DNA from 3 places in the Paenibacillus sp. FSL H8-0260 genome. Region 2 is predicted to be linked to each of the others. Evidence: riboswitches for the same ligand, from Rfam matches in the RefSeq annotation. Region 2 holds a riboswitch; each other region holds the start of a gene.
What was found. A riboswitch is a leader RNA that binds a small molecule or an ion and turns the genes downstream of it on or off. The one in region 2 is predicted to bind cyclic di-GMP.
Positions count from the first base shown of each region.

Region 1: linked by a shared signal. The riboswitch ahead of MHI51_RS04985 (glycosyl hydrolase) and the one ahead of MHI51_RS10910 (DUF6612 family protein) in region 2 are both predicted to bind cyclic di-GMP.
Region 3: linked by a shared signal. The riboswitch ahead of MHI51_RS03375 (transglutaminase family protein) and the one ahead of MHI51_RS10910 (DUF6612 family protein) in region 2 are both predicted to bind cyclic di-GMP.

Region 1 is NZ_CP150298.1:1,168,549-1,171,829, forward strand. Features, by position in the region: gene MHI51_RS04980 (sugar phosphate nucleotidyltransferase) at 1-1,081, shown strand, start outside; cyclic di-GMP riboswitch class I at 1,218-1,297, shown strand; gene MHI51_RS04985 (glycosyl hydrolase) at 1,310-2,860, shown strand; gene MHI51_RS04990 (glycosyl hydrolase) at 3,012-3,281, shown strand, end outside.
Region 2 is NZ_CP150298.1:2,489,395-2,492,675, reverse strand. Features, by position in the region: gene MHI51_RS10920 (hypothetical protein) at 1-145, opposite strand, end outside; gene MHI51_RS10915 (NADH-dependent flavin oxidoreductase) at 160-1,056, opposite strand; gene MHI51_RS10910 (DUF6612 family protein) at 1,169-2,017, opposite strand; cyclic di-GMP riboswitch class I at 2,135-2,226, opposite strand; gene MHI51_RS10905 (RNA polymerase sigma factor) at 2,430-2,948, shown strand; gene MHI51_RS10900 (DUF4179 domain-containing protein) at 2,932-3,281, shown strand, end outside.
Region 3 is NZ_CP150298.1:770,320-773,600, reverse strand. Features, by position in the region: rRNA gene MHI51_RS03380 (16S ribosomal RNA) at 1-384, opposite strand, end outside; gene MHI51_RS03375 (transglutaminase family protein) at 752-1,561, opposite strand; cyclic di-GMP riboswitch class I at 1,575-1,655, opposite strand; cyclic di-GMP riboswitch class I at 1,730-1,812, opposite strand; gene MHI51_RS03370 (class D sortase) at 1,928-2,587, opposite strand; gene MHI51_RS03365 (GtrA family protein) at 2,690-3,097, opposite strand; gene MHI51_RS03360 (glycosyltransferase family 2 protein) at 3,084-3,281, opposite strand, start outside.

The DNA of each region.
Region 1 (3,281 bases), 1.3 Mb from region 2:
TCTTTATTCAGTGGCAGGTGTTTCTCCAGCGGAGACGGTAGCAATATTGCCTGTTGACCCTTATGTAGAAGCATCTTTTTTCGATACCATAGCTATGCTTGAGGGGACCATGCTGGAAAGTGGAGCAAATCTGGCTCTTATGGGTGTTGTTCCTGAACATGCCTCAGAGAAATACGGATATATTATTCCTACCACCGAAGAGGCGGGGGAAAATGGTTTTATGAAGGTGAGTCACTTTCAAGAGAAACCTGACCGCATACAAGCAGAACAGCTCATCGAGCAAAATGCCTTGTGGAATTGCGGAGTGTTTGCCTTCCGCTTAGGGTACTTGTTAGATATTTTGCAGCGTAAAGGGTTGCCTTTAGGATATGAAGAATTGCAGAAGCAGTATAAGCTATTGTCTTCCATCAGTTTTGATTATGAAGTGGTGGAGAAAGAAGAACATATTGTGGTGCAGCCGTATGATGGATTCTGGAAGGATCTTGGAACGTGGAATACGCTGACAGAGGAAATGAGCAGCAAGCATGTAGGAAAAGGTTTTGTGACGGCGGATTCTGAGGGGACTTGCTTGATTAATGAGCTGGACATTCCGATTACGGTAATTGGTGCGAAGGATCTGATCATTGCGGCTAGCCCGGATGGGATTCTAGTTACCCATAAAGCTGAGAGCCCACGGATTAAAGAAGTGCTGAAGACCTTTGAACAAAGACCGATGTACGAGGAACGCCGTTGGGGTCATTACAAAGTTATTGATTATGTGAAATATGATGAAGGCAATGAAGTGCTGACCAAACGGATTTTTATATCCGAGGGGAATAATATCAGCTATCAATTACATCGCAAGCGTAGTGAAATTTGGACAATCGTCAGCGGCGAAGCAAGTATTGTGCTGAATGAGAAAAAACATAATGTGAAGGCTGGGGACGTGGTACGTATACCGGAAGGAACGAAGCACGCGATCCTTGCTTTGACGGATGTTGAGTTTATAGAGGTACAGACGGGGTCTGAATTAGTAGAAGAAGATAACATACGTATTACTTTAGACTGGAATGATATAGAACTACAACAATTCATTTCATAGGTCTAACCTATCTATTTAACCAATTCAAAATTTCTTGAAACAGGTAAATTGACTCAATTATCAAAAAAAGTCATAAAAACACTAAATATATCATTAATTGTCGTCGATACTTACGGTAAGAGAGATTATTTCTCTTAAATTGAAAAGGCAAACCTATCGAAAGGTAGGGACGCAAAGCTATAGGGCCTTCGAAAGAGTGGCAGCCTGGCTACCGAAAGGGAGATTATTTTGAAAGCTTACCGTACGTATCGATTGTTTGGTGCATTTCTGTCACTCGTCCTGTTTCTGACTGCACTTCCGCTTGCTGTTGGAATTTCGCCGTCTGTTGTCATAGCTGCTTCAAATTCTGGAACGCCAGTTACCCCAGGTGCCTCACCTGAAGCCGTAAAGCTGCTTAACTATTTTTACTCGATCTCAGGAAAAGGTATTATTGCCGGTCAACATGACTATTTAGAAAGTCCAGATGAAATTAACAATATGCTGAAGGGAACCAGCGGACAATATGCGGCTCTTCACGGTTATGAAATGGGTGCGATCAGTGGTCAGTCCGAAGCAACGATGGCTTGGCAACGTCAAAATGTGGTGAACAGCGCCATCAACTGGAATAAAGCGGGCGGGATCGTAGCTATGACTTTTCATGCTAACCTGCCGGGCACCTCTTATGACTGGGATAATGTGAAAAAAACACTTAGCCAGAGTGAGTTCGATAGTTACGTTACACCGGGTACCAAGCAATATAACAATCTGATCGCTGAGCTTGATAAGGTGGCCGTCTCTTTAAAAAGCTTGCGCGATGCCAACGTTCCGGTGCTTTGGAGACCCTATCATGAAATGAACGGGAACTGGTTCTGGTGGGGGAAGAAAAATAACTTTTCTAAACTATGGAATATTATGTATGACCGTTTTGTTAACGTTCATAAATTAAATAATTTGTTATGGGTATGGAGTCCGAATGCTCCCAATGTTTGGTCAGATCCTTATGCGCTAACTTATCCAGGTGCTGATAAAGTAGATATTCTGGCAGCAGATATATACGAAAATGATTACCAGCAAAAATACTATGACAGCTTATTGAGTCTAGCCGCAGGCAAACCGATTGCGATCGGGGAGAATGGTGAAATGCCTAATCTGGAGAAGCTTCAGCAATCGCAAAATAAATGGACGTATATGATGAGCTGGGGAAAAATGCTTTACGAGAATAACAGTGCAGACACAATCAAAACATTTATGAATAGCAACTATACCCTGACCAGAGATAAATTAAATACTGGTCTGGCACCGACACCTAGCGCCGCACCAGCGCCGGCACCTTCCGAAGAAGAGGGGGAGGCAGCAATTCCTCTCGCGAAGGGGCTTGCAGGAGAGTATTACAACAACATGCAGTTGTCGGGAGCAGCAGCTCTTAACAGAACTGATGCAATAATCGATTTCAATTGGCGGCAAGGCTCGCCGGATGCCGCCCTCGGGATTGATCGGTTCTCCATACGTTGGAGCGGTAAAATCAAGCCATTATATAATGAGCAATATACATTTTACACTACCTCAGATGATGGTATCCGTGTCTGGGTGAATGGGGAATCTGTGATTGATAGTTGGACTAAGCAAAGTGGTACTGAGCGTAAGGGCACTATAACGCTGAAGGCTGGCCAGCTATATGATATCAAGGTGGAGTATTACGAGAATGAAGGCGATGCGAGAGTCCGCTTGATGTGGGAAAGTGCTAGTCAAGCTAAAGAGACAGTTCCAGCAAGTGCACTTTTTCTTCCGGATGTCTCCTGATTGATGAAAATTAAAGGTCGATCCTTAGTGGCTCTGCGTTATTGCAGAGCTACTAAGCTATAGTCCTCATTAGGTCAGAAGACGATTGTCCGATAACAGGTATGTTTTTAACACCTGTGGAGGCAGTACAGCTACCGAAAGGAGGATTTATTTGCGTAAATATTATAAGAAAAACAGATTGTTGTTTACTATGTTACCGGTGTTTATTATTTTTTCCTTGCTGCCTTGGGGAGAGGTTAAAAGTCTTCCGAAGGCTATGAGTGTTTCTTCCTCTCTACCTCCGGCTATACCAAGCAATCCTTCGGCTTCTGAAGAAGCCAAGCAACTGCTGAGTAATTTGGTAAATCTACGTGGCAAAGGGATCTTGTCCGGCCAGCATGATTATCTAGAAAGTCCAGATGAACTGGTTCATAAGCTGAAG
Region 2 (3,281 bases):
CTTGATCAGCAAGTACTCTTCTGATGATATCTTCTTTACCCTCCAGCACTTTACTTGTCCAATGAGGATCAATGATAAGAGACCGTCCTACTGCTACTAATTCAGCATTTGTCAACGTGTCCTCTGCGTCCTGTTTGGTACGGATATCTCCTACCCCAATTAAAGGTACACGGCCATTGATTTTCTCATGTACATATTGCAGGATTGATTTTTCTTTAAAATCTTCTGATGCAGATAATCCAGCTTTTTATCAGCTAATTTATCAATAAGATAAAAGGTATCGGTGATTTTAATTCCAGGCTCTTCATATTCTTCTGGAGAAAAACGATACCCGACAATAAAATCCTTAACCTTTGAATTGTCAACGACAGCAATAACTGCATCCACTAATTGGTTAATGAAATTAAATCTTTTCTCTAAGCTTCCGCCCCATTGATCTTCACGACGGTTGGAGTGTGGAGAGAAGAATTGTTGGATTAAATATGTGTTTGCTCCATGAATTTCTACCCCGTCAAATCCAGCTTGAATAGCACGTTGAGTCGCTTTTTTAAAATCCTCAATTACACCGAAAATTTCATTTTCTGTTAATGCTCTTGGAATTTCTGCATTCGGACGTTCGGCAGCAATGGCGCTGGAGGAAACGGGTTGTACGCCACGCAATATTTTTGAATCTGTCATTCTTCCTGCATGGAATAGCTGTAAAATAGCTTTTGTTCCATTTCGTTTAATAGTAGATGCTAATCGGCTAAGGCTAGGAATAAATTCATCGGAGGAAACACTAAGTTCACCTTCCCATCCTTTTCCACCCTCTTGTACATTTGCTGCCGCAGTGATGACCGCACCTACTTCGCCCGTTCTTAGCGAATAGTATTTCAATTCATCTTGTGTTACTACACCGTCATAAAAGCTCATTCGTGTGGTCATTGGAGCCATAACCACTCGGTTTTTTAATGTCAGCCCTCTGCGAAAAGTTAATGCTGTGTCTAGTGCTATCATCTTTTTCCCAACTTTCATTAAATTATATTTAGATAAATTATTATATACATGCGCATACATATAAATTACAGCAATGATTTATTCTTGTTAACTAATAAAGAACTGCTGTTGGATACAACAAAAAGCGCTGTTCCGCTGAACAGCGCTTTTCGCTCGTTATGAATCGTCCTTATTATTCTAGTTCGGCCGGTTTTACAATGGCTGCACCTTTATTATTTTTGGAATATTTAGCTTCGATTTTCGTGGTGTATGTATCTTTGGCTCCATCACTTACCAGCACATAACTCAGATCGACTGTCAGCTTTTCCGTTTGCCAGGTCTTAGTATTGACGAATAATTTCCACGTTACGCTTTTGGGTTGAACTGTCTCTCCATCCCAGAGGTTCTCCTGGTCATAGAGTTTGATTATCCCCTTAGCTGCTGTCGGATCGGTTACCGTGAATTGTAAGACTGTTTGTGCGCCAGCAGTGCTGACTTTCATGGATTTTTTATAACTTTTGACCGAATCAAGCATGGAAACAGGATCGTATTGGCCTTTGGAGTAAAAGGCATCCCATTCCGTTTTCTCCAGTCCAAGCCAATATTGTGCATCAGGATCGATTGGCTCCCCGTCATCGTCGTAACCTTCATCTTCAGATTCATCGATCAGTTCACTTCCGTCTACAAGATAGTAAAACTCCTTGTCATTGGCATATAGACTGTACGATGTTTCTAAAAGACTACTAGCGACAGTGCCTGCTGCGGCAAAATTCGGCAGACGGTTGATATCCAGCTTCAGAGTGTTGGTGTTGCTGATACGCACCCCGCCGCTTTGAATATCCTGTTTTTTGGTCACATCCAGATGGAAATTCTTTATTGCTTTGGAGGCTGCCGTTACTTTGCTGATCATCTGATCCGCGGTTACTACTGTTGAGGTAGCTGCTGACACTACTCCTGGATTAGACATCCATCCGATCGTTCCGGACAGCAATAAAGCACCTACTGCCAAACTAGTACCTATTGTTTTGAAAAAACTGTTCATGTACTTCCCCTTTCGGCCCCTTGCGATAATGTAACGCCGTATAGGTCGAAATAATAAAAGAGCTCAAAATAGACTACATATTCTTAGAGCTATCCTTTATGCTTCATAAGACATCCCTATGGCGGCCTGGCGATCATTTCCTTCTGTCGAAAGGCTTTAGACCCATGGCTTTGTGTCATCATCTTTCGATGATTTTACCTTTAACGCGGACATTCAATTAGTTTTAATAGATTACGGACGCATGTCCCACCGCTAATTTTATCATGGTTATAATTACCTGTAAACGACTTATCTTCTATTCGAATTCGCTATGATACTCAGAAGAAATACTACAATCAAAATGAAAAATGAACGATTACATACGCTTATAAGTCTTATTAATGAGAACAGCAAAGACAGGGGGTGCAGCAAAATGAGTGACCGGGAAATTTTCGAGCTCTATAAAGAACAAGTATATTATTTTTGTTACTACTTAATGAAAAATCAGGCAGATGCGGAGGATATTTCCCAAGAGGTATTTGTAAAAGTTATCTTAGCGGATAAGTCGAAGGTAAGAAACTTGAAAGCTTGGATTTTACGAATTGCTTCGAATGAGTGCAACAGTGTGATCAAAAGGCGTAAGACGGGGTGGATGAAAGAAGTACGTAATTATTTACTATCCAGGTCTGAGGAATCAAACCCTGTAGAAAAACGTTTGGATCGACAGGAAACTAAAAAAGAATTACAAGGGTTATACCGTCAGCTTCCTGACAAAATCAGAATGGTAGTAGTCCTTCGTTTTATAAACGAATTGACTGTACCCGAGATCTCTAAAGTTATGAGCATACCCGAAGGAACTGTAAAATCCAGACTGAACAAGGGACTTGAAATACTAAATAGAATGGGTGGAACCCAACTAAAGGAGCTGAATAGTAATGAGTCTGTATATTGAAAAAGATAAACATATTCCCCGACCGGATTATGATTTGATGTGGACTGCCATAGAACAAGAAGCTTATAAACGTCAAAGAAATCTGCATGCCTCCCAGAATACTCCTAGGTCTAATAAAAAGGTTATTCCTATCAGTATTGTCTTCTCTTGCCTCTTACTTGTAGCCATTCCTGTATTCGCTAGTATGACGATTAATTGGGATAAAATTGGTGGTCGAAGTGTGAGCAATGCATTAAATAACGGCATCGGTCAACAGTATAATCTTCAAACTTCCAGTTCAGGAGTAACAATGAATTTGAACGGTGTTGTAACTGATGGAGAAAAAATGAAAAT
Region 3 (3,281 bases), 1.7 Mb from region 2:
GCGGAAGATTCCCTACTGCTGCCTCCCGTAGGAGTCTGGGCCGTGTCTCAGTCCCAGTGTGGCCGTTCACCCTCTCAGGTCGGCTACGCATCGTCGCCTTGGTGGGCCGTTACCCCACCAACTAGCTAATGCGCCGCAGGCCCATCCCTCAGTGACAGATTGCTCCGTCTTTCATTCTTCTCTCAGGAGAAAAAAGAAATTATCCGGTATTAGCTACCGTTTCCGGTAGTTATCCCAGTCTGAAGGGCAGGTTGCCTACGTGTTACTCACCCGTCCGCCGCTAAGTTACTTTGAAAGCAAGCTTTCAAAGTAACTCCGCTCGACTTGCATGTATTAGGCACGCCGCCAGCGTTCGTCCTGAGCCAGGATCAAACTCTCCAATTAGTATTGAAAAGAGCGATATGCTCATTTTGAAACATCTGACGAGAAAATTAATTCTCTAATTTTGGATTTCACTTACGTGATTTCCTACTCACTCGTTGTTCAGTTTTCAAAGATCAAGTTCTCGTTGGCGCCGTTTAATGTCTCAGCAGCAACTCTTATAATATATCATGTTGTTTTCAGAAATGCAAGCTTTATTTTTCGAAGCTTTTTATCAGCCTCGTCTATATCGCCTGTACGCTGTCTAACAACGCTTACCTATAATACCCCAACTATTAATAGAAAAGCAACCCCTAATATAAAAATAAACAACTAGCTTAATAATTAAGCTAGTTGTTTATTTAATAGAGTTATCTTTCTAGCGACGAACTTAATAGTATTTTGCCGCAGTATATTTGCTTGAGGCTTTAATTAAATCGGTTTTCTTATCACTCTTTGCAAGTCCTGCATCCACTGTAGTATCAATGGTAACCCACTTCCCATTAAGCAACACTTCGTTCCAGGCATGATATTGCGTAACGTAGCTTGTATTCCCCATTACCAACTTAGCAGGAACATCTACACTCCGCAGCATTGCGGCAAAAAGAGAAGCGTAATCATAGCAAATTCCTTTTTTAGTAGTCAATGTCTTATCGATGCTTGGAATATAATCAGTAGTTACACTATTAGCAAGAGAGTAATCATATTGTACATTCGCAACTACATAGTTATAGATCGCTTTAACTTTCTCTTCGTCTGTTGTTTTGCCTTGTACTAATTGTTTAGCTTTGACAATCGCTTTATCAGAAGAACTCCATTTCACATTCTGTACGGAGCCCAAATATACGGAATTCGAGTCACTCATGGTTACGTCTACTACTTCGGAATATAATGCTTTGTATTTATTGCCGGTTGTGTTCTCCAGAACAGAAACCTTATAAGTCCCATTTCCTTGTTGCAAAGGGAAGTCCTCAGCTTGTCCAGAAGCATACAAGTTATATGTATAACTGCTGTTATCTTTGGTGATCATGAGTTTGATTCTTTTATCTTTCGGAATATCATAGTTAATACCAATCACACCTTGAGCCACTTTGGATGTAATCAACCAGCTGGCATCTGCACTTGCAGCTTGAGCTGTACTTACTGGAACTGAAGTCATTAGGACGAACAACGCCACCAGCATAAAATAAACCTTTTTCACGGATAAAACTCCTTTCGGTAGCTGGCTGCCATCCTTTCGGGAAGGCCCTTTAGCTTTGCGTCCCTACCTTTCGATAGGTTTGCCGTTATCGTATAAGTTCTATCTGTTCTAGCTTTACTAGATATAATTGATAGAATCCATTTGAAACAAACAAAAAAAGCCTCTTCATTCGGTAGCTGGCTGCCATCCTTTTGGGAAAAGGCCCTTTAGCTTTGCGTCCCTACCTTTCGGAAGGTTTGCCGTTATCGTGTTTAGCTTTCATAGTATAATACTATCATATTTATAGTTGTGAACAAGACCTAATTTACTAGATTACCCATTATTTTATAAATATCTCCCGGTATTTGTTCTTGTCATTCACTATTCTCATTTTGTTAATTTGGCATGAACAATCAGCCGATGCGTTGGATTCACTAGCGGATCACATGTAATCAGAGTAAGAATCTTATCCTTGTCATTCCCGTCAAGAACGGAGACGTCACTCGGATCTACTACAGAAATATCATACACCTCATAGTTAAACACCTGATCACTAGTCTTTATCGTGATAACATCCCCCACAACAACCTCATTCAATCTGTTAAACAAACGACCCGTAGTTCTAGCCCGATGCGCCGCGATTGCAGCATTCCCGATCTCTCCAAGGGGTGCCGTTTCTTTCATATGGGCTGCAGCATGTTTCATATTAGCTTTTGTAGCCCCTTCTAATACAGGCAGCTTCAAATCAATCTTATCGATTTCAATTAGTGCGATTACTTTGCCACCGACTGCAATCTCCGGTTCAGGCTTTTCTGTCTCTTGGGGTTGGGGCTGTGCCTGAGCATCCAGAACCGATTCCTCTGCTAACAGCTGAGTAACTTCAGCATACCTGCTCTTTAGATCTGGCTGGGGAGTACTATCGGCAGTGCTTAGTTCAGCCGTTTCTAATAACTTCTCCTGCTGCCTGTCGTTGTACCACTCGTTAGCTGTCGGATATAACATGATAAGTATCCCAGCCAGTATGAGTAGATAGGAGAATTTACGCAATGTTATTCACCTCCGTATATTGTTTCTATGGTTATATACAAATCAAGCAGAAACAGCTACTTGCCTTTAAGCATAGCAACTCCTTCTGCCTGAAATTAATGTTTAAAATACCCATTTACGACTTCCAAAGAAATTGATGATCACCGTGATAAAGGTAACCAGCACCTTGGAGATCAAGACTTGAATGCCTAGTTTGTCTGTCAACAGATGCATTAGCAGCAGTGATATTCCGAGCACTACCAGATTCAGCACGATAAACTTGACCAGCTGCACGCGGTCGAAGCCTTCTTTATTCCCCCGGTTGCGATCACGAAAGGTTACTTTTTTATTCAAAATAAAGCTATTCGCCGTGCCTGCACTATAGGAGATCACCTGCGCCAATGCGTATACCATCCCTAGTGAATTCAACAATGTAAAAATCACAAAATCAATAAGCGTATTGAGCAAACCTACGGCATTAAATTTGAGGAACTGTATGAATGCAGCGCGCAAGTTCTTATCTAACATCATTGTGGTCCTTCCGGCGGTCCAGTTGTTCTTCGTTCTGGTAGCCTTTAGTCTCACTAACAATATATAGCGGTCTATCTTTAGACTCGTCATAAATCCGTCCGATATACTCCCCAATCACACCCAACAGCATCAGAACGATACCGTTAAAGAGCAGATTAACGCCTACAATGGAAGCCCAGCCCGG